4 regions of the Pseudoduganella aquatica genome follow, and region 4 is predicted to be linked to each of the others. Evidence: predicted binding sites of a transcription regulator. Region 4 holds the regulator's gene; each other region holds the start of a gene.
The links. The regulator FNR, encoded in region 4, switches genes on or off when oxygen is low (the NO sensors DNR and NnrR bind a similar motif). The targets are predictions, from matches to a motif close to TTGATNNNNATCAA.
Positions count from the first base shown of each region.

Region 1: a site for FNR is predicted at 3,476-3,489, ahead of KT882_RS08565 (glycine-rich domain-containing protein). Genes of this name have one in related genera too.
Region 2: a site for FNR is predicted at 3,481-3,494, ahead of ccoN (cytochrome-c oxidase, cbb3-type subunit I). Genes of this name have one in related genera too.
Region 3: a site for FNR is predicted at 3,060-3,073, ahead of KT882_RS22220 (hemerythrin domain-containing protein). Genes of this name have one in related genera too.

Region 1 covers NZ_CP086370.1:1,946,413-1,954,031, reverse strand. Annotated here, with positions in the region: gene KT882_RS08580 (glutamine--tRNA ligase/YqeY domain fusion protein) at 1-638, shown strand, start outside; gene KT882_RS08575 (CHASE domain-containing protein) at 843-2,606, shown strand; gene KT882_RS08570 (glycine-rich domain-containing protein) at 2,742-3,374, shown strand; gene KT882_RS08565 (glycine-rich domain-containing protein) at 3,587-4,348, shown strand; gene KT882_RS08560 (hypothetical protein) at 4,421-4,663, opposite strand; gene KT882_RS08555 (hypothetical protein) at 4,914-5,195, opposite strand; gene KT882_RS08550 (NAD-dependent epimerase/dehydratase family protein) at 5,242-6,144, opposite strand; gene KT882_RS08545 (CDP-6-deoxy-delta-3,4-glucoseen reductase) at 6,156-7,181, shown strand; gene KT882_RS08540 (MFS transporter) at 7,272-7,619, shown strand, end outside.
Region 2 covers NZ_CP086370.1:308,935-316,553, forward strand. Annotated here, with positions in the region: gene hemN (oxygen-independent coproporphyrinogen III oxidase) at 1-1, shown strand, start outside; gene KT882_RS01315 (sulfite exporter TauE/SafE family protein) at 20-802, shown strand; gene KT882_RS01320 (heavy metal translocating P-type ATPase) at 799-3,300, shown strand; gene ccoS (cbb3-type cytochrome oxidase assembly protein CcoS) at 3,304-3,459, shown strand; gene ccoN (cytochrome-c oxidase, cbb3-type subunit I) at 3,562-4,983, shown strand; gene ccoO (cytochrome-c oxidase, cbb3-type subunit II) at 5,014-5,628, shown strand; gene KT882_RS01340 (cbb3-type cytochrome oxidase subunit 3) at 5,630-5,788, shown strand; gene ccoP (cytochrome-c oxidase, cbb3-type subunit III) at 5,781-6,755, shown strand; gene ccoG (cytochrome c oxidase accessory protein CcoG) at 6,730-7,619, shown strand, end outside.
Region 3 covers NZ_CP086370.1:4,992,736-5,000,354, forward strand. Annotated here, with positions in the region: gene KT882_RS22215 (DUF349 domain-containing protein) at 1-2,178, opposite strand, end outside; gene KT882_RS22220 (hemerythrin domain-containing protein) at 2,251-2,985, opposite strand; gene KT882_RS22225 (bifunctional acetate--CoA ligase family protein/GNAT family N-acetyltransferase) at 3,135-5,546, opposite strand; gene KT882_RS22230 (DUF2804 domain-containing protein) at 5,581-6,570, opposite strand; gene KT882_RS22235 (winged helix-turn-helix domain-containing protein) at 6,593-7,619, opposite strand, start outside.
Region 4 covers NZ_CP086370.1:3,836,812-3,844,430, forward strand. Annotated here, with positions in the region: gene KT882_RS17140 (universal stress protein) at 1-378, shown strand, start outside; gene KT882_RS17145 (response regulator) at 383-1,021, opposite strand; gene KT882_RS17150 (hybrid sensor histidine kinase/response regulator) at 1,011-2,510, opposite strand; gene KT882_RS17155 (response regulator) at 2,511-2,924, opposite strand; gene KT882_RS17160 (sensor histidine kinase) at 2,921-4,402, opposite strand; gene KT882_RS17165 (TraR/DksA C4-type zinc finger protein) at 4,552-4,815, shown strand; gene fnr (fumarate/nitrate reduction transcriptional regulator Fnr) at 4,850-5,620, opposite strand; gene KT882_RS17175 (alpha-L-fucosidase) at 5,735-7,294, opposite strand; gene KT882_RS17180 (alpha-hydroxy acid oxidase) at 7,468-7,619, shown strand, end outside.

The DNA of each region.
Region 1 (7,619 bases), 1.9 Mb from region 4:
TCAAGCTTATCGTCGAGAACTATCCTGAAGGCCAGAGCGAAGAGTGCACCTCGCCTGTCCACCCGCACCACCCGGAAATGGGCCTGCGCACCTTCCCGTTCACGCGCGAGCTGTGGATCGAAGAGGAAGACTTCATGGAAGCGCCGAGCAAGGGCTACTTCCGCTACTACCCGCCGGTCGGCGACCAGCCCGGCTCGCGCGTGCGCCTGCGCCACGGCTTCGTGACCGAGTGCACCGGCTATGACAAGGACGAGAACGGCAAAGTGACCGCCGTGCGCGTGAAATACTTCGAGGACAGCAAATCCGGCACCCCGGGTTCGGACACCTACAAGGTCAAGGGCAACATCCATTGGGTGTCCGCCGCCACCGCGCTGGAAGCCGAAGTGCGCCTGTACGACCGCCTGTTCACCGACCCGCAGCCGGACGCCGGCGGCAAGGACTTCCTGGCCGCGCTGAACCCGAACGCGCTGGAAACCGTCACCGCCTACCTGGAGCCGGGCATGCGCGGCACCGCCGCCGACCAGCGCTTCCAGTTCGAGCGCCACGGCTACTTTGTCGCGGACAGGGTCGATAGCCAGCCCGGCAAACCGGTGTTCAACCGCATTGTGACGCTGAAAGACAGCTGGTCAGCAAAATAGATACCAACTGCATACCTGTTTAGATTAAACCGCCTTCGGGCGGTTTTTTTTTGTGCGTAGCGCAACAGCCCCCCCTAATCGCCGGAAAAGATACTTGACGGAATCAATTGGCAATCTATATATTAAATTAACTTTTTACAAAGCAACATTGGGAACATGGGCGCCTTCATCGCACGAAAAAAACTGTTCTCACCCAGGCAACCTTTGTGGTGGACAGGCCTGCTGCTGTCGCTGGGTGTGGGCGCGGCGCTGCATGGCTTCACGTCCAATTCGCTGCAAGCCGAAGCAAGCGCGCGCTTCCGCACGCAGGCGCGCAGCAGCCAGTTCAATATTGCCACCGCCATCAAAGCCTATACCGACGTGCTGCGCGGCACGGCCAGCTACTTCCAGGCGGTCGACTCCATCACGCGCGAGAATTTCCACCGCTATGTGCAAGGCCTGGACCTGGCCCACAATTTCCCCGCCATCGTCAGCATCAATTTCGCCCAGCACGTGCCGGCCGGCCAGCGCGCCGCTTTCGAGCAGCATGTGCGCCGCAGCGCCCGCCCCGGCCTGGACGGCTACCCGGAGCTGGTGCTGAAGCCCGGCGACAGCCAGGCCGACGCGGCCATCCTGTCGCTGATCGAGCCCATTGCCGGCCTGGAAGCCAAGTTCGGCGTCGACATCGCGGCGCGGCCCGTCGTGGCCGAGTCGCTGGCGCAGTCGCGCGATACCGGCATGCTGAGCGCGTCGGGCCTGCCCATCGGCTTCGACCGCCTGCCCAACCGCCAGGCGCTGGCCATGCGGCTTCCGGTGTACCGCCCCGACCTGCCGATCAACACGGTGCCGGAGCGGCGCGCCGCCTACCTCGGTTCGGTGGGCATAGGCTTCAGCGTGAACCGGCTGGTGTCCGAGGCGCTGGCGGAAATTCCCGTGCGCAACGCGCGCCTGACGCTGCGCGACGTGAGCGAAGGCAGCCCCACCGCCGCCACGCTGCTGTACGACAGCGCCGACGCCAGCCCGGGCGGGGCCGGCAACGAGCGCATGATCACCTGCGTGCTGCCGATCGACTTCAACGGCCGCCAATGGCAGGCCACCTTCACCGCGCCCATGAGTTCGCTGTACTCGCGGGTGGACGCCCTGCTGCCGTGGCTGGCGCTGCTGACCGGTTTCGCCGGCACCATGCTGATGTACGCGCTGTTCCACACCCTGTCCTCGTCGCGCCTGCGCGCCATCCGCATGGCCAAGGACATGACGCGCGAGCTGCGCGAAAGTCAGGCCAAGCTGCAGCTATCGCACCACAAGCTGCGCCGCCTGGCCGCGCACGCCGAGCAGATCAAGGAGGAGGAGCGCAAGCGCATCGCGCGCGAGATCCACGACGACCTGGGCCAGAACCTGCTGGCGCTGCGCATCGAGGCGGACGTGCTGACCACCCGCACCAGCCACCGCCATTCGCGCCTGCACGAGCGCGCGCGCTGCACGCTGGCGCAGATCGACCACACCATCAAGAGCGTGCGCCAGATCATCAACGACCTGCGGCCCAATGTGCTGGACCTGGGCCTGAGCGCCGCCGTCGAGTGGCAGATCGAGCAGTTCCGACAGCGCAGCGGCATCGTGTGCGAGCTGATCGAACACAGTGCCGACATCGACCAGGGCATCGACGACAAGTGCGCCATTGCCTATTTCCGCATTTTGCAAGAGTCACTCAGCAACATCCTGCAGCACGCCAACGCCAGCATGGTACGGGTGGAACTGCGCCGCCAGGACGGCGTGCTCAGCATGAGCATCAGCGACAACGGCGTAGGGCTGCACGACCGCAGCCGCAACAAATTCGGCTCCTTCGGCCTGGTCGGCATCGAGGAGCGCGTGAGCATCCTCGGCGGCAGCTGCGCCATAGGCGGCAGTCCCAACGCCGGCACCACCATCCTCATTACCGTCCCCGTCCCCACTCTCCCGCCCGCCTACCCGCACCGCCTCGGGACCGTCTAGGCTGCGTCTAGGACAATTCTGTTGCGATTAGGAATTTACTGACGATAGCTTGCGATTTATCAAGAATGGGCTAGGGCAACTGGTCAAAAATCGTTCCTGTAGCACCCCATCCATCACGTTGAAAGGAACGAGCACATGAATGCGAACGACGACCTCAAGGCTATCGCGGCACTGGATCTGGAACCGATCAAGGTCAAACTGATGCACGAGGAATCCGGCGAAGGCTGGACGCTGGAACGTGCCAACGCCATCGAATTCGAATACCGGCGCTTCCTGATCCTGATGAAAAAATTCCCGCAGGAACAAACGGCCCCGCTGGTCGACGTCGACACCTTCTGGCACTACCACATCCTCGACACGATGAAGTACGCGGCCGACTGCGAGGCGGTGTTCGGCTACTTCCTGCACCACTTCCCGTATATCGGCCTGCGCGGCGAAGACGACATGGAAGCCCACCACCGCGTCGGCGAGCGCATGAAGGAACTGTACGAAGCCACCTTCGGCGAGGCCTATGTGCGCGGCGCGGCCAACCAGGCGGCGTTTTCAGGCGTGGCCACCCAGGCCGCCTTCTCCGGCGCCGCCGCCAAAACGGCGTTCTCGGGTGTGGCCGCCAAGATGGCCTTCTCGGGCGTGGCCGCCAAGGCCGCGTTTTCGGGCGTCGCCACCAAGGCAGCCTTCTCCGGCGTGGCGGCAAATACGGCCTTTTCCGGCGCGGCCGCCACCGCCGGGTTCTACACGGAACGTCCGCGCCTGCCTGCGAGCGCCTGATTAACTAGCGGATTGATAGTGTCGCGGGGGCAGCACAGCCCCCGCGCACGATTGAAAAACATCACTTGCATTCAGCAACAGCTTGCCTATACTAGGATTCGTTGATCTACATCAACACTCGTTCCCAGCTCCGAACGATCCTGCACCGGCCGCTTCGGCCCGACTCACCGCGTGCCCCCAATCCACTCGTCTCTCAGTAAAGGATGTCACTCATGATTTCTGCTGAACGCTTCCAAGCCATTGCCGACCTCGATCTGGAACCGATCAAGGTCAAACTGATGCATGAAGAATCCGGCGAGGGCTGGTCGCTGCAAAAAGCCAACGCCGTCGAATTCGAATACCGCCGCTTCCTGTACCTGATGAAGACTTTCCCGCAGGAACAGACTGCGCCGCTGATGGACGTGGACACCTTCTGGCACTACCACATCCTGGACACGATGAAATACGCGACGGACTGCCAGGCCGTGTTCGGCTACTTCCTGCATCACTTCCCCTACATCGGCCTGCGCGGCGAAGACGACGAGGCAGCGCACCACCGCGTGGGCGAGCGCATGAAGGAACTGTACGAAGCCACCTTCGGCGAAGACTACCTGCGCGCCGAAACGGCCTACTCGGGCGCGACGGCAGTGGCCTACTCGGGCGCGACGGCCCAGGAAGCCAAAACCGCCTACTCCGGCGCCACCGCGGTAGCCTATTCCGGCGCTACCGCCCAGCAAGCGAAGACCGCCTACTCGGGCGCGACAGTGGCCTACTCGGGTGCAACGACCCAGCAAGCCAAGACCGCTTACTCCGGCGCCACCGTGGCCTATTCGGGCGCCACCACCCAGCAGGCCAAGACCGCCTACTCGGGCGCGACCGTCGCCTATTCCGGCGCCACGGTAGCCTACTCCGGCGCAGTGCAGAAGCCGGCCCAGCCAGCCGCAGCGGCCGGCGACATGTACTCCGTGCGTCCGCGCATCACGCCGGCAGCGTAATTCCGGCGCAGCAATGAAAATGGCCCCCTCCTGTTGCCAGGCGGGGGCCATTGCATTTTTACGTGCGGCTTATCAGGCAGCCATCATCTCGCGCAGTTCACGGATGCTGAAATCGCTGATTTCATGCATGCGGATCAGGATGGTGGCGCCGATAGGCAGCGTGTTGTGGCGGATTTTGCTGATTACCGGCGGGGCCACTTCCAGGGCGCGCGACAGCGCCGCATCGTTCTTGAGCTGCAATTTTTCAATAATTGCGTCGAGGACCCGGTTCGGGTTGTAAGTTGCCGAAGCAGTAATTTCTTTAAGAGACGTCATCGGATTCGTTCAGGTTCGGGTCGTCTTCTTGGAAAAAAAACGACACATTGACAAAATATTTACCGGAAAAGTACGGGATGGACACTAGCCTACATAGGTCACTTGCTATGTTTTATAGCATCTAGGCCGTATGATACACGCTTTTATTGCCCAAAGGCCAATCCAGCACGAAAAAAGTGAGAATTAGAGAGAATCTTTCCCTACTTACTGTGCTAGGAAATGTTAAACGTGCTTTCCGGGCAAGACATAGTCAATGAGCAACCCTGTAACCGGCGGCCAGAAACAGCCACTCCACGGTCAGCAAGGCGCTGAGCTGGGCGATATTTCCTGGGAGCACAAAGGTGAACTGCGGGGAAGGGAAAACCGGACAGAGGGTGAGGCCGGCGCCGCCATCGATACCATTGCCGTATTGCCAACACCACCCCAGCTGCCTGCGGATTTCGTCCGGCGCCGGCGGCGGCCGCTGGGCCTGGCTGCGCTGCATCATATACGCGCGGACTTGTTCTTTGCTGGGGTGCGGGACGGGCTGCATGGCGTCTCCTGCCAAACTCTTATCGATTTATTATCTGCCTTTTTGCTTACACCTGCCTTTCAGTTGGCGCCAGCTGTTGTAAGCAGTCCACAACCCGTTCATAGCGCAAACGAACGCCCAGCTCGCTTTTCAGGCGCGTATTGCGCATGCGGCGCGACTCGGACATAAACGACAGCAAGGCCGGCGTGACCACCGCCGCCAGTTCGGCGCGCGGCAGGCGCGGCGGGCGCGGCAGGCGGAAGGCGTCCGCCACGGCGTCGAAATAGGCCGCCATTTTCATGTCGCTGTCGTCCACCGCGTGGTAGACCCGGTTCGGCGCGCCCCGGAACAGTGCGCGCGCAATGATGCGCGCCAGATCGTCCGCGTGGATGTGGTTGGTGTACACGTCGTCCTGCTCGAGCAGCGCGGGCGTGCCCAGGTCCAGGCGCTTGAGCGGCAGCCGGTCCGCCGCGTAGATGCCGGGCACGCGCAGGATGGACAGCGTGGCGCCGGTGCGCAGCGCCCAGCGCCGCAGCACCTGCTCCGCGTCCACCCGGCGCCTGGCGCGCGCATTGTGCGGCGCCACCGGACGGCTTTCGTCGAACCAGGCGCCGCCGCAATCGCCGTAAACACCGGTGGTGCTAATGTAAACCACGCGTCCGGCCTCGGGTAAAATGGCGGTCACATTGCGGCTGCGGCTGTCGCGCAGGCCCTCGGCGGGCGGCGGCGCCAGGTGCACCACGTAGTCCGCCAGCCCTTTCAGGCGGCGCAGGCTGGCCGGCTTATCCAGGTCGGCCACCAGCGGCACGGCGCCGGCGGCGCGCAGCTCGGCGCGCCGCGACGGCTGGCTGGTGACGGCGAAGATACGGAACCGCGCGCGCAGCAAGGGCAGCAGGCGCAGGCCTACGTCGCCGCAGCCCAGCACCAGCAGGCGCGGCCGGGCAATTTTTTTAGCGTTTGAGATTTTCATTTAAGGATTGTATGACTTTCCAGATTACTGTTCAGCCCAGCGGCCACCAATTCTCCTGCGACGAGGACGAAACCGTCCTGGCGGCGGCCATGCGCGCCGGCGTGGGGCTGCCGTATGGCTGCAAGAACGGCGCATGCAGCTCGTGCAAGGGCAAGGTCATCTCCGGCAGCGTGACGCACAAGGCGCACCAGGCGCGCGCGCTCACGCCGGAAGAGGAAGCGGCAGGCATGTCGCTGTTCTGCTGCGCCACGCCGCACGCCGACCTGGTGATCGAAGCGCGCGAAGTGGCGGGCAGCGGCGACTATCCGGTCAAGAAAATGCCGTCGCGCGTGTCCACCATAGAAAAAGTGGCGCCGGACGTGGTGGTGATCTCGCTGCAGCTGCCGGCCAATGAAACGCTGCAGTACCGCGCCGGCCAGTATATCGAGTTCCTGCTGCGCGACGGCAAGCGCCGCAGCTACAGCATGGCCACCGCGCCGGACAACGGCCCCATCACCCTGCACATCCGCCACATGCCGGGCGGCCTGTTCACCGACCAGGTGTTCTCCACCATGAAAGAGCGCGACATCCTGCGCTTCGAAGGCCCGCTGGGCACCTTCTTCGTGCGCGAGGACAGCGACAAGCCCATGGTGCTGCTGGCCTCGGGCACCGGCTTCGCGCCGATCAAGGCCATCGTCGAGCACCTGGTGCAAACCGGCTCCAAGCGCGCCATGACCTTGTACTGGGGCGGCCGCCGCCCGCAAGACCTGTATATGGACGCGCTGTGCCGCGAGTGGGCCGCCAAGCTGCCCAACTTTAACTACGTGCCGGTGGTGTCGAACGCCGAGGCGGAGGACAACTGGAGCGGCCGCACCGGCTTCGTGCACCAGGCCGTGATGGCCGACCTGCCCGACATGTCCGGCTACCAGGTCTATTCCTGCGGCGCGCCCATCATGGTGGAAACCGCCAAGGCCGACTTCGTGGCCAAGTGCGCGCTGCCGGAAGAAGAGTTCTACGCCGACGCCTTCACCACCGAAGCCGACCTGGCCGCCTTCTGACGCGGCGGGCCGGGCCGCCGGCAAGCGCAGTTGTCTGACATCAGGCACAATGATGGGCTACGCCAGCCCGTCATTGTCCTGATTGTCCCTATGTCCCGCTCTTCCGCCAACGGCTTCTCCGTCCTCCGACACCGCAATTTCGCTTTCTACCTGGCCGCGCGCGTGCTCGGCACGCTGGCCGTGCAGATGCAGCATGTGGCCATCGGCTGGCATGTGTATGCGCTGACCGGCAATCTGTACGACCTGGGCCTGATCGGCCTGGCGCAGTTCGCGCCCTTCCTGCTGCTGATCCTGCCCGCCGGCCACGTGGCCGACCGCTACAACCGCCGCAACATCATCGCCTTCTGCCTGGGCGCGCAGCTGCTGTGCGGTTTGCTGCTGCTGGGCTTCACCCTGACCGGGCTGGGCATTGTCTGGCCGGTGTTCCTCATCCTCACG
Region 2 (7,619 bases), 3.3 Mb from region 4:
AAGCGGAAATGACACTGCCATGAACGGCTTGAACCTGCTGCCGGTATTCCTGGTCGGCCTGGCCGGCAGCGTGCATTGCGCCGGCATGTGCGGCGGCATAGTCAGCGCGCTGACCGCCATGCCGTCAGGCCGGCGCGTGATTCCCATCGCGCCCGCCGTGCACGGCACGGCGCTGCGCATGGCTGCCTACAACGCCGGGCGCATAGGCAGCTATATGCTGGCCGGCGCCGTTGCGGGCGGACTGGCCGGGGGCGCGGCCAGCCTGGCGCAAATCGCGCACTGGCAGAACGCCGCCTTCGGGCTGGCCAACCTGATGCTGGTCGCCCTCGGCCTTTACCTGATGAACGCCTGGCGCGGCCTGGCGCGCGTGGAAAGCGCGGGCGGCGCATTGTGGCGGCGCATACAGCCGCTGCTGCGCCCCCTGATGCCGATGGACACGCCGCTGAAAGCCCTCTGCCTGGGCGGCCTGTGGGGCTGGGTGCCCTGCGCCATGGTCTACAGCATGCTGCTGACCGCCGCCCTGAGCGGCTCGGCCGTGCAGGGCGCCGCCGTGATGCTGGCCTTCGGCCTCGGCACCCTGCCCATGCTGACGGCGCTTGGCCTGCTGGGCGCGCAAGTGCGGCAAGGACTGCAGCGGCCAGCGGTTCGCACCGCCTGCGGCCTGCTGGTACTCGCCTTCGGCCTACTGGGCCTGCTGCGCGCCAGCGGCGCCGCATCGCCGCTGCTGCAGGCGCTCGGCATGCCGGATGCCATCGCGGCCCACGGCTGGATGGACGCCCTGTGCGTCGGAGCCCGGCCATGACCCATCCTGTGCATGCCGCAGCGCATACCGCAACAACGGCCGCGTGGACTTCTCCCCAGCCCGCCCACTGCTACCACTGCGGCCTGCCGCTGGGTGGCGGCGAACGCTGGCCGGCGCTGATAGACGGGGTTGAGCATGATATGTGCTGCCCCGGCTGCGCCGCCGTCGCCCAGGCCATCTCCGACGCCGGCCAGTCGTCCTACTACCGCGAACGCAGCGGCTACGCAGCTACCGCCGCGCAAGCCAGCCTTGCGCCGCCCGAACTGGCTCTGTACGACAACGCCGATCCCCGCTTCGCCGCGCGCGACGGCAACCCGGCCGACTCCGAAGCAACCCTGCTGGTGGAAGGCATACGCTGCGCAGCCTGCGTGTGGCTGATCGAACGCCGCCTGATGCAGCTGCCCGGCGTGCAGCACGCCAGCATGAACGTGGCCACCGAGCGCCTGCAAGTGCGATGGCACAAGGACCGCTGCCAGCCCGCCGACATACTCGGCGCGCTGCACGCCATCGGCTACCAGGCCTGGCCCTACGACGCGGCCCGCCACAGCAAGCAATTGCAGCAGGCCGGCCGCACGCTGGGCCGCCAGCTGTTCGTGGCCGGCCTGTCCATGATGCAGGTGATGATGTACGTCGCCCCCGCCTACCTGGCCGAAGACGGCACGCTGGACGACAGCATGGCCGCGCTGATGCAGTGGGCCAGCCTGCTGCTCACGCTGCCCGCCGTTTGCTACTCGGCGCTGCCCTTCTTCCGTGGCGCGTGGAACAGCCTGCGCGCCCGCGCCCTCGGCATGGACCTGCCGGTGGCGCTGGGCATCGCCGCCGCCTTTGGCGCCAGCTGCATCGCCACCTGGCGCGGACACGGCGACGTGTACTACGACTCCGTGACCATGTTCATCTTCCTGCTGCTGTGCAGCCGCTACCTGGAACTGGCTGCGCGGCGCAAGGCATCCGCCGCGCTGGAACGCATGCAGCACGGCCTGCCCGCTTCCGCCACGCGCCTGCCGGACTGGCCGCTCGGACGCGGCGGCAGCACCGTGGCCGCCTCGGCGCTGCGCGCCGGCCATTTCATCCTGGTCAAACCCGGCGAAGCCTTTGCCGCCGACTGCGAGATCGTCGAAGGCCAGACCTCGGTCGACCTGTCGCTGCTGACCGGCGAGAGCGCGCCGCAGCACCGGGCGCCGGGCGCCAGCGTGCCGGGCGGCGCCATCAACGCCAGCGCCGTGGTGGTGGCGCGCGTGGACAAACCCGCCAGCGACAGCACGCTCTCGGGCCTGCTCAAGCTGATCGAAGGCGCGGGCGCTGAAAAGCCGCAGCTCGCGCAGTGGGCGGACCGCGCGGCCTCGCGCTTCGTGGCTGGCCTGCTGCTGTTCGCGCTGACGGCCTTCGCCTGGTGGAGCTGGCATGACGCGGCTCGCGCCTGGCCCGTGGCGATCGCGGTGCTGGTGGTGTCCTGCCCTTGCGCGCTGTCGCTGGCCACGCCGTCCGCGCTGGCCGCCGCCACCGGCCGCCTGCTGGGCAAGGGCGTGCTGATCGTGCGCCCCCACGTGCTGGAAACGCTGCACCGCGCCACCCATATCGTGTTCGACAAGACCGGCACGCTCACGCAAGGCAGGCCCACGGTGCAGCGCATCGATGCGCTCGGCGGCACCGCCGCCAGCGCCGCGCTGCAAGTGGCCGCCGCGCTGGAAGCGAACAGCGTGCACCCGATCGGCCGTGCGCTGCTGGCGGCGGCGGGCGAAGCGGCCGTCATGGCGCGCTGGAACGCCACAGACGTGCAGGAGTTGCCGGGCCAGGGCCTGGAAGGCACGGTGCAAGGCATACGCTACCGGCTGGGCAACGCAACCTTTGTGGCCGGCATTGCGGGCGCCGCCATGCTGGCCACGCCCCCTGGCGACAGCGACGGCGACGGCACTCCCGTGTACCTGGGCAGCGGCGGCGCGTGGATTGCGCGCTTCCTGCTCTGCGACGCGCTGCGACCGGACGCGCAAGCCACCGTCGACTATTTCCGCGCGCAGGGCAAGCAGCTGGTGCTGCTCAGCGGCGACGGCGAAGCGCTGACGCTGCGCGTAGCGCGCAGCCTGGACATCCCCTTGGCCAGCGGCGAATTCCTGCCGCAGCAAAAGCTGGCCTATGTACAGGAGCTGCAGCAGGAGGGGGCGGTGGTGGCGATGGTGGGCGACGGCATCAACGACGCCGCCGTGCTGAGCGCGGCCGACGTCTCCTTCGCCATGGGCAGCGGCGCGGCGCTGGCGCAAGCCCACGCAGACACGGTGCTGATGAACGGCCAGCTCGGCGCCGTGGCCGACACCGCGCGCACCGCCGCGCGCACCATGGCCGTGATGCGCCAGAACCTGGCCTGGGCCACGCTGTACAACCTCACGGCCATCCCGGCCGCCGCGCTGGGCTATCTGAACCCCTGGCTGTCCGGCGCGGGCATGGCCCTCAGTTCCGCCGTGGTGGTCCTCAACGCGCTGCGGCTGCGTAATGAAAAAGGATAGACTATGGAAGCCTTGTATCTGCTGGTTCCCTTGAGCGTGGCCCTGGTCTTCGGCGCGCTGTGGGTGTTTTTCAAAGCGTCCGACAGCGGCCAGTTCGACGACCTGGTCGGCCCCGGCCTGCGCGTGCTGCAGGACGACGACGCGGCGCAGGATTCCTGACCCCTCCTGGTTCGGCCAATTTTGATCCACATCAAAGTTTTTTGAAGTCCACCCACGTAACCTTTGACATACATCATCAAAGCGTTCTTGGGAGAACACAAAGTGGATCACACTCTGAACTACAACTACAAGATCGTGAAGCAATTCGCGATCGCCACGGTAGTCTGGGGCATAGTCGGCATGCTGGTTGGCGTCATCATCGCCGCCCAGCTGGCCTGGCCCAGCCTGAACCTGGACATCGCCTGGCTTACCTACGGGCGTTTGCGTCCGCTGCACACCAACGCCGTCATTTTCGCGTTCGGCATTTCCGGCCTGTTCGCCACGTCCTACTACGTGGTGCAGCGCACCTGCCAGGTGCGGCTGTTCTCGGACAAGCTGGCCGCCTTCACCTTCTGGGGCTGGCAAGCCGTGATCCTGAGCGCCGTGGTCACGCTGCCCATGGGCCTCACGCGCGGCAAGGAATACGCCGAGCTGGAATGGCCCATCACCATCCTGATCGCGCTGGTATGGATCGCCTACGCGGTAGTGTTCTTCGGCACCGTCATCAAGCGCAAGGTGGAGCACATCTACGTGGCCAACTGGTTCTTCGGCGGCTACATCCTGGCCGTGACCCTGCTGCACGTGGTGAACGGCATGAGCATGCCCGCCTCGCTGACCAAGTCCTACTCCATGTACACCGGCGTGCAGGACGCCATGATCCAGTGGTGGTACGGCCACAACGCGGTGGGCTTCATCCTGACCGCCGGCTACCTGGGCATGGTGTACTACTTCATTCCCAAGCAGGCCGAGAAGCCGGTGTACTCCTACCGCCTGTCCATCGTCCACTTCTGGGCGCTGATCTTCACCTATATGTGGGCCGGTCCGCACCACCTGCACTACACCGCGCTGCCGGACTGGACCCAGTCGCTGGGCATGGTGTTCTCGCTGATCCTGCTGGCGCCGTCGTGGGGCGGCATGATCAACGGCATGATGACGCTCTCCGGCGCATGGCACAAGCTGCGCACCGACCCTATCCTCAAGTTCATGATCGTGTCGCTGTCGTTCTACGGCATGGCCACCTTCGAAGGCCCGATGATGTCGATCAAGACCGTCAACGCGCTGTCGCACTACACCGACTGGGGCATCGCCCACGTGCACGGCGGCGCGCTGGGCTGGGTGGGCTTCATCACCATGGGCTCGATCTACTACCTGCTGCCGCGCCTGGCCGGCCGCAAGGAGATGTGGAGCGTCAAGCTGATCGACCTGCACTTCTGGGTCGCCACCATCGGCATCGTGCTGTACATCGCCGCCATGTGGATCGCCGGCGTGATGCAGGGCCTGATGTGGCGCGCGGTCAATCCCGACGGCACGCTGACCTACACCTTCGTTGAAAGCGTGAAGGCGACCTACCCCTACTACGTGGTGCGCTTCAGCGGCGGCCTGCTGTACCTGGGCGGCATGTGCGTGATGGGCTACAACACCTGGATGACGTTGCGCGGCCGCGACACCGCCACCGCCCGCATCCCCGAACTCAAAGCCGCCTGAGTTTCAGGACAACCACTACGGAGCTATCAAATGAAATTTTCGCATGAATGGATAGAGAAGAACCCCTGGCTGCTGATCGTGCTGGTGACGCTGGTGGTGTCGGTGGGCGGAGCGGTGGAGATAGTTCCGCTGTTCTTCCAGAAATCGACCACCGAACCGGTGGCGGGCCTGAAGCCATACAGCCCGCTGCGCCTGGCCGGCCGCGACGTGTACGTGCGCGAAGGCTGCTACAACTGCCACTCGCAAATGGTGCGCCCCTTCCGCGCCGAGACCGAGCGCTATGGCCACTACTCGGTGGCCGGCGAATTCGTCTACGACCGCCCCTTCCAGTGGGGTTCCAAGCGCACCGGCCCGGACCTGGCGCGCGTGGGCGGCCGCTATAGCGACGAATGGCACAAGACCCACCTGGCCAACCCGCGCGACGTGGTGCCGGAATCGAATATGCCGAACTACCCCTGGCTGGCCAAGTCCGCGCTCAAGCCGGCCGACATCGTGCCGCACCTGCGCGCGCTGCAGCGCCTGGGCGACCCGTACACGGACGCGGAAATCGCCGCCGCCCCGGCCGAGCTGGAAGGCAAGACCGAGGAAGACGCCCTGATCGCCTATCTGCAAGGCCTGGGCACCCAGATCAAGACGAGGAACTGACATGGAAAACCTGTTTGACAACGCCAGCCGCGTGATGACCGTCATCTCATTCATCACCTTCATCGGCATCGTCGCGTGGGCATACGCGCGCCGCAACCAGGCCGGCTTTGCGCAAGCGGCGCAACTGCCGTTCGCGGACGAGGAGAACGACCATGTCTGACTTCACCAGCGGCTTCTGGAACTACTACATCATCACGCTCACCATGCTTGGCGTGTTCGGCTGCGCGGTGCTGCTGTATTCGCAGTCCAAGCACAAGGTCAAGGCGCTGAAAGACGTGAACGCACCGGTCGGCACCACCGGCCATATCTGGGACGAGGACCTGACCGAACTGAATACGCCCATGCCGCGCTGGTGGATGTGGCTGTTCTACATCACCATCGTGTTCGGCCTGGCCTATCTGTTCCTGTACCCCGGCCTGGGCGACTACGCCGGCAAGCTGGGATGGAAATCGAGCGGCCAGTACGGCGCCGAACTGAAACAGGCCGAGGCCGAATACGGCCCGCTGTTCAACCAGTACCTGAAGCAGGAGCTGACGGCGGTGGCCGCTGATCCGAAAGCGCAGGCCATAGGCGAGCGCCTGTTCCTGACCTACTGCGCGCAGTGCCACGGTTCGGACGCGCGCGGCAACAAGGGCTTCCCCAACCTGACCGACAAGGACTGGCTGTACGGCGGCGCGCCGGACGTGATCAAGACCACCATCATGAACGGCCGCCACGGCGTGATGCCGCCCATGGGCGCGGCGCTCGGTTCGGACAAGGACGTGGAAAACGTGGCGCACTATGTGCTGAGCCTCTCCGGCGGCGCGGCCGATCCGATCAAGTCCGTGTTCGGCAAGAGCAAGTTCAACGCCTGCATGGGCTGCCACACCGGCGCCGGCACCGGCAACCAGGCCCTGGGCGCGCCCAACCTGACGGACAAGGTCTGGCTGTACGGCGGCAGCGCCGAAACCATCATGGAAACCATACGCAAGGGCCGCAACAACACCATGCCGGCCTTCGCGGACTTCCTCGGCGAAGGCAAGGTGCATGTACTGGCCGCCTACGTATGGGGCTTGTCGAATCAACCGGCTGTGGCAGCCGCTCCAGCACAAGGCAACAGCAATGAACGCGCCGGAACAAGTCATTAAGATGTACGCCGCCCGCGAGGAGATCTATCCTCGCGAGACGGCGGGCCGCTACGCCAGCCTGCGCTGGGTCTTCGTCTGGCTCACGCAGCTGGCCTTCTACGGCACGCCCTGGCTCACATGGAACGGCCGCCAGGCCTTGCTGTTCGACCTGGCGGCGCGCAAGTTCTACATCTTCGGCCTGGTGCTGTGGCCGCAGGACTTCATCTACCTGGCGGCGCTGCTCATCATCTGCGCCTACCTGCTGTTCCTGGCCACCGCCATCGCCGGGCGCGTGTGGTGCGGCTTCTCCTGCCCGCAGACGGTGTACACCGAAATCTTCCTGTGGATAGAGCGCAAATTCGAAGGCACGCGCAGCGCGCGCATGCGCCTGGCCAAGGAAGGCCTCACCTTCAACAAGATGTGGCGCAAGGGCGGCAAGCACCTGGCCTGGGGCACGGTGGCGCTGTGGACCGGCTACACCTTCGTCGGCTACTTCACGCCCATCAAGTCGCTGGCGCTGGAAGCGCTGCATCTGAGTTTCGGCCCGTGGGAATGGTTCTGGGTGCTGTTCTACAGCCTGGCCACCTACGGCAACGCGGGCTGGCTGCGCGAGCAGGTGTGCAAATACATGTGCCCCTACGCCCGCTTCCAAAGTTCGATGTTCGACCGCGACACGCTGATCATCACCTACAACGCGAAACGCGGCGAGCCGCGCGGCGCACTGAATAAAAACACCGGCGGCTCCTGCATCGACTGCTCCATGTGCGTGCAGGTGTGCCCGGTGGGCATCGACATCCGCAAGGGCCTGCAGTACGAGTGCATAGGCTGCGCCGCCTGCGTGGACGCCTGCGACAGCGTGATGGACAAGATAGGCCAGCCGCGCGG
Region 3 (7,619 bases), 1.2 Mb from region 4:
CTCGGCCTCCAGCGCCTGGGCCAGGCGCAGCTTGTCGCGCAGCGCGTTGGCCTGGGCGGCGCCGGCGCGTTTGCGGATGGCGTCGCCCTGTGCTTGCACGGCGGCGACGGCGGCCTTGTAGCGCGCTTCGATCTTCGGCTCGCTGGCGCGCGGCACCTGGCCGGACGCGTGCCAGGCGCTGGCTGCGTCGCGCAGGGCCTTGGTGATGGCGGCCTGCTGGGCCTTGTCGTCGCCGCTGAAGGTGGCTTGCTCCAGCTGCGCGCAGATTGCCTCGCGGGCGTGCAGATGGGCGCGGCGCTCATGGTCGGCGGCGTGGGCGGATTCCTTGCGGGCGGCAAAAATGGCGTCGCAGGCGGCGCGGAAGCGCTGCCACAGCGCCTGCTCCTGCTTGCGCTCCAGCGGCAGCGCCTTGGCGTGCTCCTGCCAGCGTTCCTGCAGGATGCGCAGCGTGTCCAGCGTGTGGCGGTCGGACGGATTCAGCTTGGCGGTTTCCTCGATCAGCTGCTCGCGGCACGCCACTTCGATGCTGCGCTGGTTCTCCAGCGGGGCCAGCATGGCGTCCATGGCCCTGCCGAAAGCGGTGTCCAGCTTTTTCTTTTCCTTGCGGTCAATGGCCCCCAAACGGCCCCAGGCCTGGCGGAAACGCTGCGATGCGGCGGCCAGCGCCTTGAAGTCGGGTTCGCCGGCGGCGGACTTGGCCTGCAGCGCCTCGACCTCGGCGATCAGCGCCTGGCCCTTGGCGGCGTTGGTGTGGCGTTCGTCGGCCAGGTGCTTGAAGTGGGCGGCGGCGGGCGCGTAGGCGGCGGTGCAGGCGGTGTCGAAACGCTCCCACAAGCCTTTCGGCGCCGCGCCGGAAACCACGTCCAGCGCTTTCCAGCGCTCGCGCATGCTGCCCACTTTCTTGGCCAGCTCGGCCATGGCCAATTGCTGGCCTTTCAGGTCTTCCACGGCTTTGACCAGTTCCTCGCGCGAAACGTTACCGCCCCAGCGCGCCCAGTCGCCCAGGCGCTTCAGGTCGGCGCGCACGTGGGCCAGGCGGTCGGCCTGGGCCGTGCTCAGGCGGCCGGTCTTGGTCTCCTTCAGCGCCTTGTCATGATCGTTGGCAATGTGCAGCTGGCCTTCGGCCAGCGCTGCTTCCATGGCGTCCAGCGTGGCCATGAAACGTTTGTTGGCTTCGCGGGCGGCTTCCTGCGCGGCGGGCGACAGGTCGCGCGGTTTGGCGTGGCGCTGTTCGGCCGGCTTGGCTGAGCCGTTGGCGGCGCCAGCGGCGGCGTGCGGCTTTGCGCCGGGCTCGCCTGCAGCCTCGGCAGGATCGCTGCCGGCCGCGTTGGCATGGGCGGCGCCGTTGGCAGCATTGACGCCGGCAACAGCCTGCAAAGCGCTTGCGTCATCGGCGGCGGCCGCTGCGGCGCCGGCTTCGGCTTCGGCGCCGGCCTGCGCCGCGCTGCGGGCCGCCTGTGCGGCCAGCTTGGCGCGCGCCTCGCTCATGGCGGTCTCAAAATCGCCCAGCAGATTGCGCGGCAAAGCGCCTTTTTCGGACGCGGCCACATGTTTGGCGTGTTCCTCGGCCAGCGCATCGAGTTCGGCGGCGTCCGCTTGGCCCGCCGCCACGCGGCGCACGGCGGCCAGCGCATCGAGCGCGGCGCGCTGCAAATTGACCTGGTCTTCCAGGCGCTGCCCCAGCGCGCCGCGCACGCCGTTGAATTCCTCCGCCAGCGCCGGGGTGGCGGCGATCACCTTCCACAAGCGGTCCAGCTCGGCAACCTGGTTGGGCGTGAGTTTTTCGTCGGCCAGCAGCTTGCGCGCGTTGGCGATGGCAGCTTCGGCCTGGCGCTGCTCGGCCTGCTGGTGGCGGATCGCGTCCAGGCGCGACTGCATCAGCTTGGCCACGCGGCGGTCGGTGTTGCGCATGGCCTGCTGCACCTGCTCCAGTGCAGGCTGCGACACCACGTGCGCGGCCGCGGCCAGCCGCACGTCGGCAAATTCACTCTGCAAGATCAGTTCGACGGCGGCAGCCTCGTCCTCGGCCAGCGCCTTGGCGCGCTCGGCCTGCGCGGCGCGGCGCGATGCGGTCTGCTCAGCTTGCACGGACGCAGCCACGGCGGCGGAAGCCTGCCCGGCGTCGGCCGGCTGGCCGTTGGGTGCATCGCCGGGGCGCTTGAAGAGGAATTCGAACATGATGGGCTATCGCTGTATCAAAACCACCATGATAGCAAAGGAACGCCAAATTCTTTGCCCCCTATTTATTTGCTAGTCCGCCAGCGCGCGGCTGAGCGGCCGCTGGCGGCGCGGACGCACCAGTTCGGACACGGCGATGTTCGGATCCAGCTCCTCGTCCGGCAGCACCACGGGCAGCACAGCCAGCGCCGGCAGCAGCGCGTCGTCCATCACGTCCTGCCCGCTTTGCCGGCCCTGCGCGGCGCGCGGCCTGGCCGCCGGCGTCTGCACCAGGTGCAGCTGGCCGCCCTTGCAGCGGCGCGCTTCGGCGACGTTGGCGTCGTGCAGCAGGAACTGGTTGGCGATGGCGAACCAGGCCTCGCCGCCTATGGCCGTGCGCGCCACGGCGAACAGTTCCTTCTCCTCCTTGTCCAGGCGCTGCAGCAGCGACTCGCAGAAGGCGTCGATGCCGGAGCAGATTTCCTGCACGCGCTGCTCCGACTCGTCTTTCGACTCGGAAACCTGCTGCTGCAAGGAACGGATCACGCCCAGCGCCACGTCGTTCAGGCGGTTGAGCTCCTCCAGCAGCTGGTTGGCCTGCTCGGTGGCCTGGCGGATGGCCGGGATCAGATACATCTCAATCTTGCGCCAATGGCAAGCCTGGTACAGGCGGTTCAGCGATTCGCACGCGAACTCGAGCTGCGACAAGGTCAGGCTGTTCTGGCGCAGCAGGGTGGACTGCACGTATTTTTGGAACGAAAGCAAACTGACGCGGATGTTGGCTTGCTCGACGGACAGAGCAACCAAGGTGTAGGTGGCCGTTAACATTCTTACTCCAAGCTGAAATCACACAATGCGACGAGGCGGAAGTAAAAGTGTAAATAAACGCGACGACCGGGACTTTGATCTAGCACAAACTGTCCCGTTATTAGAGCTTGGTGATGCGGTTTGCCTCCAAGCGCAGCTTAGGCGAATCGCTATGCTTGCAGCTTGAGCAGCAAATTGGCCATCCCTGGTTCCGGCGACGGACTGACCGTGCCGCCGAAGCGCCGGACCAGCTGCTGGACACCGCCATTTTCAGACAACGCTTCGCCGACTATCGCCGCAGTGCCTCGGCTGCGGAAATATTCGACCAGCTTTTGAAACAGAATAGCGCCAAGCCCCTTTCCCTTCAAGTCCGAACGCACCAAAATAGCGAATTCGGCATGCTGATTGTCGGGGTCTGCAACAGCCCTTACTACCCCTAGTGTTTCGGGCCGGCCCCCACTACCGACGCGCGTGGCGATAAAGGCCATGGCGCGGTCATAGTCGATTTGCGTGAGCCGCGCCAGCTGCGCCGGCTGCAGTTCGCGCATGGCGGAAAAGAAGCGCAGGCGCACATCGTCCGGATCTATCCTGGCAAAAAATTCGACATGCTGCGGCGCATCCTCGGGCCGGATCGGGCGCAGCGTCAGCGGCCCTCCCTGCCACTGCACTTCCTGCTCCAGCTCCTGCGGATAGGCGCGGATGGCAAGACGGTAGCTGGCGCGCGGCGCGCCCAGCGTGATGCGCGCGCCCAGCGCCAGCACGCCGCCGTCCCCGCCCCCGTTCGCGTCCCGCCCGGCCAGCAGCGGATCTATGCTCAGGCTGGCCAGTTCGCAGGTGTCTGCCACCAGGTCGGACACCTGTATCAGCGTGTGGCAGACCGCATCGCCGCCGTCGCCCAGGCCGGAACGTTCAAGCAAATCGCGCGCCAGCACCATGTTGAGCGGCGGCAGGCCGATCACGCGGGCATCCGCTCGGGCGCGCGCGCCGGCCGGGCCGCCGCGCGACAAGCTGATCACCGGACCGAACGAGGGATCGTCATGCACGCCGATGGCAAGCTCGTCGCTATGCGGCGGCGGCGCGCTGCCCTGCTCCGCCATGCGGATGCCGTAGGCGCCCAGCACGGCGCGGGTTTCCTCTGGCTCCAGCACCTGGCGCCCCTCGGCCATGGCGGCGGCGATGACGGCGCGCGCGGCGGCGCGTTCCGGCTTGCTACCCGGCGGAAACTGGCCGGGCACTTCCATCAGCAATTCCTGGTTGCGGCGGTATTGCGCCATCTGCATAAAGCCGCGCACCGCCTGCTCCGGCGTGTCGTAGCTCGGCAGGCCGGCCTCGGCGAACACGCGGCGCGCGCCCGCCACCGAAGCGCCGCCCAGCCAGCAAGACAGCACGTTCTTGCCCGAGCCGCGCGCCAGCGGCGCCAGCAGCGCGGCGATGCGGCTGGCGTCCACCCCGGTGGCGGGCGCATGGATCAGCAGCACGGCGTCCACCTGCGGCTCGCGCAGCAGCGCCTCGAAGGCCGCCACGTACTGCTCGGGCGTGGCCGCGCCGCCCAGCTGGAACGGATTTTGCGGCGCGGACGCCCCGTGCGCGGCCACCTCGGGCTGGGCCGCGCGCAGCAGCTTGACGGTCTCGGGCGACAGCGGCGCCAGCTTGCCGTCCGCATAGGCCAGCGCGTCGGTGGCGATGGTGCCCAGGGCGCCGCCGTTGGCCACGATGGCCAGCCGCTCGCCGCGCAATGCGCGCGCATGCGCCAGCGTTTCGGCCGCGTCGAACAGGTCTTCGGTGGAATGCACGCGCAGCATGCCGGCGCGGCGGAAGGCGGCGTCGTAGACCGGGTCGCTGGCGTCGCGTCCCGCCTTGAGCACGATCACCGGCTTGGCGCGCGCGGCCAGGCGGGCCGCCGACATGAATTTGCGCGCGCAGGCCAGGTTTTCCATGTAGACCAGGATGGCCGCCGTGTCGCTGTCGTCAGCCAGGAAGTCGAGCAGGTCGCCCAGGTCGATGTCGGCGCGCTCGCCCAGCGAGGCGAACTTGGAAAAGCCGATGCCGTGCAGCCGCGCCCAGTCCAGCACCGCCGCCATCAGCGCGTCCGACTGCGACACGAAGGCGATCTTGCCGGCCTTGGCGCCGCCTTCGGCCAGGCTGGCGTTCAGGCCGCTGTGCGGCGCCAGCAGGCCCACCCCGCCCGGCCCCAGGATGCGCAGCAGGTGCGGCTTGGCCGCCTCCAGCATGGCCTGGCGCGCGCTCTTGCCGCCGCTGCGGGTCTCGTCCAGCCCCTTGCTGAGCACCACGGCGGCGCGTGTGCCGCGTGCGCCCAGCTCGGCGATCAGGCCCGGCACCGTGGCCGGCGGGGTGCAGATGATGGCCAGGTCCGGCGCATTGGGCAGGGCCGACACCTTGCTGTAGCAGCGCACGCCCAGCAGTTCGTCGTACTTGGGATTGACCGGCCACAGCGCGCCCGCGTAGCCGCCCTCGGCCATATTGGTGAGCACGATGGCGCCCAGGCTGCCCGGCCGCAGCGAAGCGCCTATCACGGCCACCGAGCCGGGGTCGAACAGACTGTTGAAATTCCTGATGCTCATCGGCCGTCCTTTCAGCCCGCGCGCCCGTCCGGGCTCACCAGCGCGAGGTATGGTCTTCGGTCACGCCCACCAGCTGCGTCACCATGCGTTTCGGCTGGTCCGCGCTGCTGCGCACCCAGCCGGTAAAAGTGCCTATGGGCTGCACATAGCGGCTGGCCGCCACCACCAGGTTTTTGTCCTGGCGGCGCGCGCCTTCCGGCGTGAAAAACAGCTCCAGCAGGTCGTCCTCGGTGAAGATATGCCAGCGCGCCAGCGGGTCGGCCTGGTCGTAGATGAAATGGGCCGGCCCCAGCGCGTGCACCTGGCCGTCCAGCCACAGCGCATTCTCGTGGCCGCCGAAATAGCCGGCCTGCAAATTGAAACCCAGTTCCAGATTATGCGCCGACGCCCAGCGCCAGGCCGTGTTGCGCGCCAGCAGGCCGTTGGAATAGTCGAAACTGGCCACGCCGCCGGCCAGATCGTACTCTCCGCGCCACAGTTTCACCTCGCCCGACAGCGGCATGCCGGCCGACTTCTGCGTGGCGTGCACCGAGCCGTTCTTGACCGGGCCGCTGGCCAGCAGCGGCGGCGCGCTGGCGGGACCGAATTCGGCGTCTATCACCAGGTAGGGGCAGTCCAGCTCCAGCTTGTAGCGGCCCGCGTCCAGCGCTTCGATATTGATGTAAGTCTGCTTCACCTTGAAGGTGCTGCGGCCGCCGGCGTGCGCCGCCACCCGGGCCGCCGTGAGCGGCAGGCCGTCCTGCGAAAAATTGGCCAGCATGTCGCCGTCGTCGCGGTCGAAGGCGTAGGCGAAGCAGGTGCCTATCCAGCCCAGGTCCACAATGGCCACGGCGCAGAACACCTGCTCGGTGGACAGCGCCACGTAGTGCCAGCGCTTGTGGTGGAAGCCGCGCCACAAGGCGTTGCGCGCGTGCGGGGCCGCCAGCGCGCTCCAGTCGAATCCCCCGGCCATGCCGGCATAGCGGCCAAACAGGGGCTGGCCGTCGGCGCCGATCAGGCTGGCGGGTGCGGCGGGCAGGGTCATGCAGTCTCCAATGCGGTCTTCATCATGCTATCCGGTCGCTATCCAGTTCGGCCTGCAGCACGGCGGCAAATTCCGCCGGCTCGGCGCTTTGCACCCGCAACTGCGGGCAGCCGTGCCAGTTGGCGCAGCGCCGCAAGGCGGCCGCCACGTCGCGCACAAAGCGCTCGCTGGCGCGCGTGCCCGGCTCCAGGGCCACGGACTTCAGTTCGAACACGCCCTCGCGCCGGTGCGCCTTGGCGTCCACCCGCCCCACCAGCGCGCCGCGGCGCAGGATGGGCAGGGTGAAATAGCCGTAGCGGCGCTTATCGGCCGGCGTGTAGCATTCAAGGCGATAGTCGAAATCAAACAATTCCAGGGCGCGGCGGCGGTCCCACACCACCGGATCGAACGGGGACAGGATGACGGTCGCCGTGGCCGACAGCCCGCCGTCCGCCGCGCTGGCGGCCAGCGCCGCATGGTCCGGGTGGATGTAGACCGGCTCGTCCCAGCCCTGCACGCGGGCGCGCAGCAGCGCGCCTTCGGCCACCAGCGTTTCCGGGTCCAGGCGCGGCGGCCTGGTGCGGAAGTAGTCGGCGATCCAGGACGCCTTGGCCAGCCCCAGCGCCTTCACCGTTTTCAGCACGAAGGTGCGGCGCGTTTCGTCCATGGCGGGCATGCGGCTGTCGTCCCATCCCGGCAGCGAGCGTTCCAGCACGCGCTCGGCCAGGTCGTACACGCGCTGGAAGTTGTGGCGCCGCGCTATCATCAGCTGGCCGGCCGTGAACAGCACCTCCAGCGAGCGCTTTTCCGGCTTCCATTCCCACCAGCCGCCGCCCTTGCCGTCGGTGCGCTCGAAGTCCGAGGAGCGCGCCGGGCCGTTGGCGCGGATGTGGGCCAGCACCGCGTCCACGTCGGCGCGCCGCTCGGCCATCCAGGTCTCGGAATACTTCCAGCCCATGGAGCCGGGGTCTATCATGCGGTGGCGGTACAGGCCGTAGTCCTCCACCGGCACGAAGCAGGCCTCGTGGGCCCAGTACTCGAACAGCGCGCCCTCGGCCAGCAGTTCCTCC
Region 4 (7,619 bases):
CTGGACATGGCGGCCAGCTACGGCGCCAGCATCACGGCGGTGCACGTCTTGCCGGACGACCACGCTTTCAGCCACCGGCCTGCAGCACCGGACCAAGCGGCAGAGCCGAACGTGAGCGACAGCAGGGCCCAGGGCCAAGCGCTGCTGGACGCCGTGAGCGAGGCGGCGCGCGCAAGGCAGGTGCCGTGCCGGACCGTCTTGGCGCGCGGCGACCGGCCGCACCGCAAGATACTGGAGACCGCCCACGCGCGCGGCTGCGACCTGATCGCCATGGCCTGCCACGGCCAGCTGGGCCTGAAAGGCGCGCTGCTGGGCAGCCAGACGCAAAAGGTGCTGGTGCACAGCCCGGTCCCGGTGCTGGTGTTCCGCGCCGAGTAAGCGTTCAGATCATGCCGTGTTCCAGCGCGTAGCGGGTCAGCTCGGCGTTGCTGGCCATGCCCATCTTGTCCAGGATGCGGGTGCGGTAGGTGGTGACCGTGTTCGGGCTCAGGTGCAGCAGTTCGCCGATGCGCACCAGCGCCTCGCCGGCGGCGATCAGCTTGAACACCTCCAGCTCGCGGTCGGACAGCGCCTCGTGGTCGCCCGCCCCGCCGCCGCCCACCATCATGGCCAGCTTTTCCACCAGCGCCGGGCTCACGTGCTTGCCGCCCGCCGCCGCCTTGCGCACCGCCTCCACCAGCGTGGCGGTGGGCGCGTCCTTGGTCAGATAGCCCGCCGCGCCCAGCTTCAGGGCGCGCACCGCGTAAATTTCCTCGGAATAGGTGCTCAGTATCAGCACCGCCATGCGCGGGCACCCGGCGCGCAGCATCTTCAGCAGTTCCAGGCCGTTCTTGCCCGGCATGGTGATGTCCACCAGCGCCACGTCGAACTGCTGCTCGGCCACGCGCTGCATGGCCTCCTGCGCGTTGCCCGCCTCCCCCGTCACGGCGATGCCGCTGGCCGTACCCAGCATCAGCCGCACGCCGTTACGTGCAATCGCATGGTCGTCCACCAGCAGGACGGTGATTTCGTCATGCGTCATCTTGATTCTCCTCCAGCGGCAGGCGCAGCATCAGCACGGTGCCGTCCGGGCCGCCGGTGATGGCCAGCTGGCCGCCAAAACTGCGGCTGCGTTCATGCATGCCCAATATGCCCCAGGACTCCCGGCTTAGCAGCCCCTCGGCGGCGATGCCCTTGCCATTGTCGCTCACCGTCAGCCGCAGCGCGCCCGGCTCGCACGCCACATCTATCGTCGCTTGCGTGGCCTGCGCGTGGCGCACCACATTGGTCAGCGCCTCCTGCACGATGCGGAACAGCATGGTGCTGCGGTCCGCGTCCAGCTCCAGCGCGGCGGCTTGCGCGTCGATGCGGCACACGCAGCGCAGGCCGGCCCGCAGCGCCACCTGGTCCGCATACCATTCCAGCGCGGCCCACACGCCCAGCTGGTCCAGCACGCTGGGGCGCAGGTCGGTAATCACGCGGCGCACCGTTTCGATGGCGCTCTGCACCAGGTCCGCCGTGTCCGCCAGCAGCGGCTCGGGCGTGCTGCCCGCCGCCACCGCGCGCTCCTGCGCCACCAGGATGTAGGCGCGGATGCCGGTCAGCAGGCCGCCCAGTTCGTCGTGGATTTCCTGCGCAATGCGCTTGCGCTCTTCCTCCTTGATGCGTTCCTGGTGCGCGCCCAGGCGGCGCAGCTCGTCCTGCGACTGGCGCAGCGCCTGCTCGGCCGCCTTGCTGGCGGAGATATCGATCAGTATGCCTTGCAGCACAGGCCCGTTGGGGCCGGGCACGGGATCGGCCTGGTCGCGCACCCACAGCTCGCCGCCGCCGCGCGGCAGCAAGCGGTATTCGACGCGCAGCGCGCGGGCGGCGCTGCGGCAGGCGCACACTTCCGCCCAGGCAGCATCCCTGTCGTCCGGGTGCATGCGGGCGCGCAGCAGGCCGGAGTCGGCCAGCCATTCCTCGGGCGTGTAGCCCAGCAGCATGCGGATTTGCGGACTGACATACTGCAGCGCCCCGCAGGCGCCGGTGCCGGCCACGTAGCTGACGGCGTGGATTTGCTCGACGAGCGTACGGAAACGGGTCTCGGCCTGCTGCTTGTCCAAGCGCAGGCGCTGTTCGCGCAGCATGCGTTCGATGCCGGCCGGCAGCAGCTCCAGGTAGCGCCCGTCCGTGTCCTTGACCAGGTAGTCGCGCGCGCCGCGCCGCATGGCTTCGGCCGCCACGGTGGCGCTGTCGGCCCCGGTCAGCATCATCACCGGCGGCGCGGCGCCCTCGCCGCCGGCCAGCTTGGCCAGGCTGGCGAGGAATTCCAGGCCGGTCAGGTCCGGCAGGTTGTAGTCGAGCAGCACGCAGTCCACCTGGCCGGACAACGCCAGTTCCAGCCCCTGCTGGCCGGTTTCCGCCTCCAGCAGCGCATAGGCGCCGGCCGCGCGGAAGGCGCGGCGGCAGGCCATGCGGTCCACCATGTCGTCCTCGACGATGAGGACGCGCACAGGTTCCGTGGCGGCGGTGTTCGGCTTGTCCATCATTCAGGGCATCTCGCTGACGGTCCAGTAGCGGTCTATCGAGCGCACCACCTCGACGAAGGCGCGGTAGTCGACCGGCTTGGCCATGTAGCCGGCCACGCCCAGCTCGAAGCTGCTCAGCTTGTCCTGCTGCTCGGCCGAGGTGGTCAGCACGACCACAGGGATGGGCCGCAGCGCCGCGTCGTGCTTGGCTTCGCGCAGGAACTCGATGCCGCTCATGATGGGCATATTCAGGTCCAGCAGGATGATGCAGGGCCGCGCACAGTCCGCGCTGCGCAGGTAATCCAGCGCGGCTTCGCCGTGCTCGACCGCCACCACGGGGTTGCCCACGCCGATTTCCTTCAGCGCGCGTTTAATCGTCATCACGTCCACGGTGTCGTCTTCGACCAGGAGGATGGGCTTGCTGGCATTCTTCATAGGCATTCCTTGGGCCAGGTGAAATAGAAAGTGGCGCCGGCGCCGGGCGCCGACTCGACCCAGACCCGGCCACGGTACATTTCCACGATCTTCTTGACCAGCGCCAGGCCCACGCCGGTGCTTTCCACGCGGTCGCGCGGGGCCAGGGTCTGGAACAGCTGGAAGATGCGCTCGAAATGGCGCGGCTCGATGCCGGGGCCGTTGTCCGTCACGGCAAAGCGCCAGTGGCTGCCGTCGTCCTCGCAGCTGACGGTCACCTGGCCGTCCGGACGGTGCATGTATTTGATGGCGTTGGAGATCAGGTTGTGGAACACCTGCTGCAGCCGGGTCGGTTCGCCGGCCACCGTGGGCAGGCCCGGCGCCACCGTGATGGCGATGCCGGGCGGCGGCGCCAGCAGGTCCAGCACCTCGGCCAGCACCTTGTTCAGGTCCACCAGGGCCACGGCCTCGCGCACCCGTCCCACGCGGGAGTACTGCAAGATGCCGTCGATCAGCGCGCCCATGCGGTGCACGCGGTTGATGAGCAGGCGCATATGCTCCTTGCCCTCGTCGTTGAACAGGGCGGCGTAGTCGGTGGCCAGCCAGTCCGCTAGCGAGCCGATGCCGCGCAGCGGCGCCTTCAGGTCGTGCGAGACCACGTAGGCGAAATTGGTCAGTTCCTCGTTGGCGCTGCTCAGTTCCTGCAGCAGTTGTTCGGACTTCTGCTCGGCCAGCTTGCGTTCGGTGATGTCGCGCACCAGGCCGGTGTACATGCGCTTGCCGCCCAAGGTCATCTCTGCCACCGACAAGTCCATGGGGAAGACGCTGCCGTCGCGCCGCAGGCCCTGCACTTCGCGGCCCTTGCCGATGATGCGTTTTTCGCCGGTGGCGCGGTAATGCGCCAGGTAGCCGTCGTGCGCGCTGCGGTGCGGCTCCGGCATCAGCATATTGATGTTGCGGCCCGCCACCTCCGCCTCGCGGTAGCCGAACATGCGCTCGGCGGCGGGGTTCAGGCGTTCCAGCATGCCGTGTTCGTCGATGGTGATAATGCCGTCCACCGCCGTTTCAAACACGGCGCGCATGCGCGCTTCGCTCTCCTGGAGCGCCTGTTCGGCGGCCTTGCGGGCGCTGATGTCGTGGATGGTGGCCATCACCATGGTCTGGCCGTCCGGGCTGCGCAGCGGCGACAGGCTGACCTCGACCGGGAATTCGCGTCCCTCGCGGTGGCGGCCGGACAGCTGGGCCCCCGCGCCCATCGCGCGCGGATGCGGCTCGGCGGTGTAGCCTTCGCGCAGCGCCTGGTGGCCGTGGCGGAAGCGTTCGGGTATCAGCGTCTCCACCGGCAGGCCCTGCAACTGCTCCTGCGTGTAGCCGAACAGCGCTTCCAGGGCCGGATTGGCGAGCGCAATCGCGCCGCCGCGGTCTACGATGAGGACGGGATCGGTGGCGGCTGCCAGTAGCCAGGCCAGGCTTTGGTCGGCGATGGGGGGATTTTGCATGCCGCAATCATACGAAAGATGCCCGCCCCGGTAAAGCCTTAGTGTCCGCAGCGGAAATTCGGCGGCAATTTGACCTGGATCAAACCAGCCACTGACGCGGAACGCCCGCTTCCCATACAGTTACACCCATGGGAACGGCGGAGAACGCAATGCACTCGGTAGACAGCGAAACGGCGGCGGAACTGGAGCGCATGCTGTTGAGCGAGCGGGCGCGAGCGGCGCGCAAGCAGGCAACGTGGGAGCTGGAGGTGGTGGAACTGGCGCTGGCGCGGCTGGCGGACGGCAGCTACGGCGCATGCCGCCAGTGCGGCGCGGCCATTGCGCTGGCCCGCTTGCTGGCGCAGCCGTCGGCTGCGCACTGCCTGGCTTGTCAGCAAAACATCGAGCGGCGCTACCAGGTGGAACAGGAATAGAGGACGGGAAGCAGGCGGGGCGCCAGACAGCGCCTCAGGCGGCTTCGCACTCAGGGGCAAAGCGGCCGGCGGCCAAGTCTTGCAGGCCGGCCAGATCCAGGATGCGCAGGTCGCGGTTGTTCAGGCTGATCCAGCCGGCCTTGCGGAAGCGCGCCAGCAGGCGGCTGATGCTCTCGATGGTCAGGCCCAGGTAGCCGCCGATGTCCTCGCGCGACATGCGCAGCTGGAAGCTTGCAGGCGAGAAGCCGCGCGCCGCGTAGCGGGCGCCCAGGGAGGTCAGCATCAAGGCCAGGCGCTGTTCGGCGCGCATATTGCCCAAAAATAGGGCAACCGCCTGTTCGCGCTGGATTTCACGCGCCATGACGCGGTGGAACTGGTGCATCAGCTCGGGCACTTCGGCCACCAGCTCCTGCAGGCGGCCAAAGGGGATTTCGCACACTTCGCTGTCCTCCAGCGCCACCGCGCTGCAGCTGTGCTGGCCGGTGCCTATCGCTTCCATGCCCAGCAGGTCGCCGGCCATGTGGAAGCCGGTAATCTGCTGCTCGCCGCGCTGGTTCACCTGCGCGGTCTTGAAATGCCCCAGGCGCACCGCGTACAGGCTGCCGAATCCCTGCCCCATGCTGAACAGCTGCTCGTCGCGCTGCACTTTGCGGCGGCGCGAGATGATCTGCTCCAGGCGGTGCATCGCATCCTCGTCCAGTCCCTGCGGCAGGCACAGGCGGTTGAAGCTGCACAGGCCGCAGCGCGGCTGGGGCTGCGCCTTGGCTGGGGCGGAAGATGCGATGTGGATGGTGGCGGTGGTCATGGTCGGCTCCGGTGCATGGGCTGCGCTGTCGATGCGGACAGTATCGCCCGCACCGGGCCTGGGCGGTATCGGGTATTCCGGCTGGCTGCTGTAGGGGATCCCCTACAGGCCAGCTCAGAAGGTGATTTTCAGCGCCGACGGCGCGCCGCCCAAGGCGCCGGGCGCGCTGGAAATACCCTCCACCGTCAGGCCTTCCTGGGTCTGGCGGAATGGCAGCGCGCCGTCGCGGCCCAGCTGTTCCACGCCCCTCACCTTGCCGGCGCCCGGTCCCAGTACGCGCAGCACCACCGAGCCGTCGCGCGGCGCGCCGATGGCGTAGACCGCCGTGCCCTTGGATGTGAAACGCCATCCCTCCTCGCCGAACTGCTTCCAGGGGCGGGTGCCGTAGATGGCCTCGCCATTGGCGTCCAGCCATGCGCCCACGTCCAGCAAGGTGCGCTGCTGCTCCTCGGGGATGGTGCCGTCGGCCTTGGGCGAGAGATTGAGCAGGTAGAAGCCGCCCTTGCTCGCCGTGTCGACCAGGCGGCCAATAATGGCGGCGCCGCCGGCCACCTTCATGCCGTTGGTGTAGCCCCACGTGCTGCCTATGGTGTCGTCCACCATCCACGGGCCGGGCCGGATGTCCGGCGGCGAGCGCACGCCTATCTTTTCAAAGTCGATAATGGATCCGACCTGTTGGGCGTCGTCGTTGCTGGGCGCGTAGGCGACGAATTTGGTGCTGATCGAGACTTCCTTGTTCCAGGCCTGGGCGCGGTTGTAGTAGTAGGCCGCCACGCGCAGCTTGAGCGGGTCCAGCACGCGCAGGTTGACGCCGTTGTCGAACCACAGAATGTCGGGCTGGTACTGGTCGATCAGCTCCAGGTTGCGGTTCACCCAGTCGGTCAGGAAGCGCGCCATGGCGGGCTGGCTGCGATCGGCCACGTTGTAGAAGGCCGCCCATTCCGGGTCGTACAGGTCGGCCTTGGCCGCTTTCAGGCGGGCTTCCAGCGCTTCGGGCGGGTTGATGAAGGTGAAGTTCTCCACCCCGTGGTTGGACACGCCGAACTTCATGCCCTCCTTGCGCACGGCGGCCGCCAGTTCGCCTATCAGGTCGCGCTTCGGTCCCATGCGCTTGGCGTTGAAAGGCGTAACATGGCTGTCCCAGAGCGCGAAATTGTCGTGGTGCTGGGCGGAGGGCATCACGAACCGGGCGCCGGCGCGGCGGAACAGCGTGGCCCACTGCGCGGCGTCGAACTTCTCCTGCTTGAACCGGGGGATGAAATCCTTGTAGCCAAAGCGTTCCGGCGGCCCGAAGGTTGCGGTGTGCCAGGCCAGGTCGGCGCCGTACATATGCTTTTCATACCATTCGTTGTGGTAGGCGGGCACCGCGTACACGCCCCAGTGCATGAAGATGCCGAACTTGGCGTCCTCGAACCAGGCCGGGGTGCGGTAATTCTTGCGGATAGACTCCCAGTCCGCCGCGTAGGGGCCGGGCGGCAGCGGCGTGGCGACGGCGGCATCGGCAGCGGCCACGGTGGCCGGGGTGGCGGGCGGCCCCATCACGCCGTAGTCGTACAGCTTGGACTCGGGCACGCCGCCCCGGTCCGGCTTGGGCAAGGGGCCGGCGTCGGCACCGGTCAGGGTGGAAGCGAGGACGGCCAAGGTTAGACCGGACAGCAATGGCGCGCGCAGCATGGTTTGCCCCTGTAATTATAGAAATGACGACTAGCGTATCGCGCGGGCGCATTTCGCGCACGTTTCGCTTTGTATCACTCATAAACATGATTAGATTGCGCCAGCCGTTGACACTGGCGTGACGACTATCGATACTCGGAAGCCATCCTAATCAGACCTATAACAATACCCCCATGGCAGTCATCACCGAGATTGAAGACCTGCGCCTGCAGGCCAAGCGTCGCGTCGCAAAAGCTATTTTCGGCTACGTCGATTCCGGCTCCTACACCCAGGGCACCATGCGCGCCAACAAAAGCGACCTGGAAGCCATCCATCTGCGCCAGCG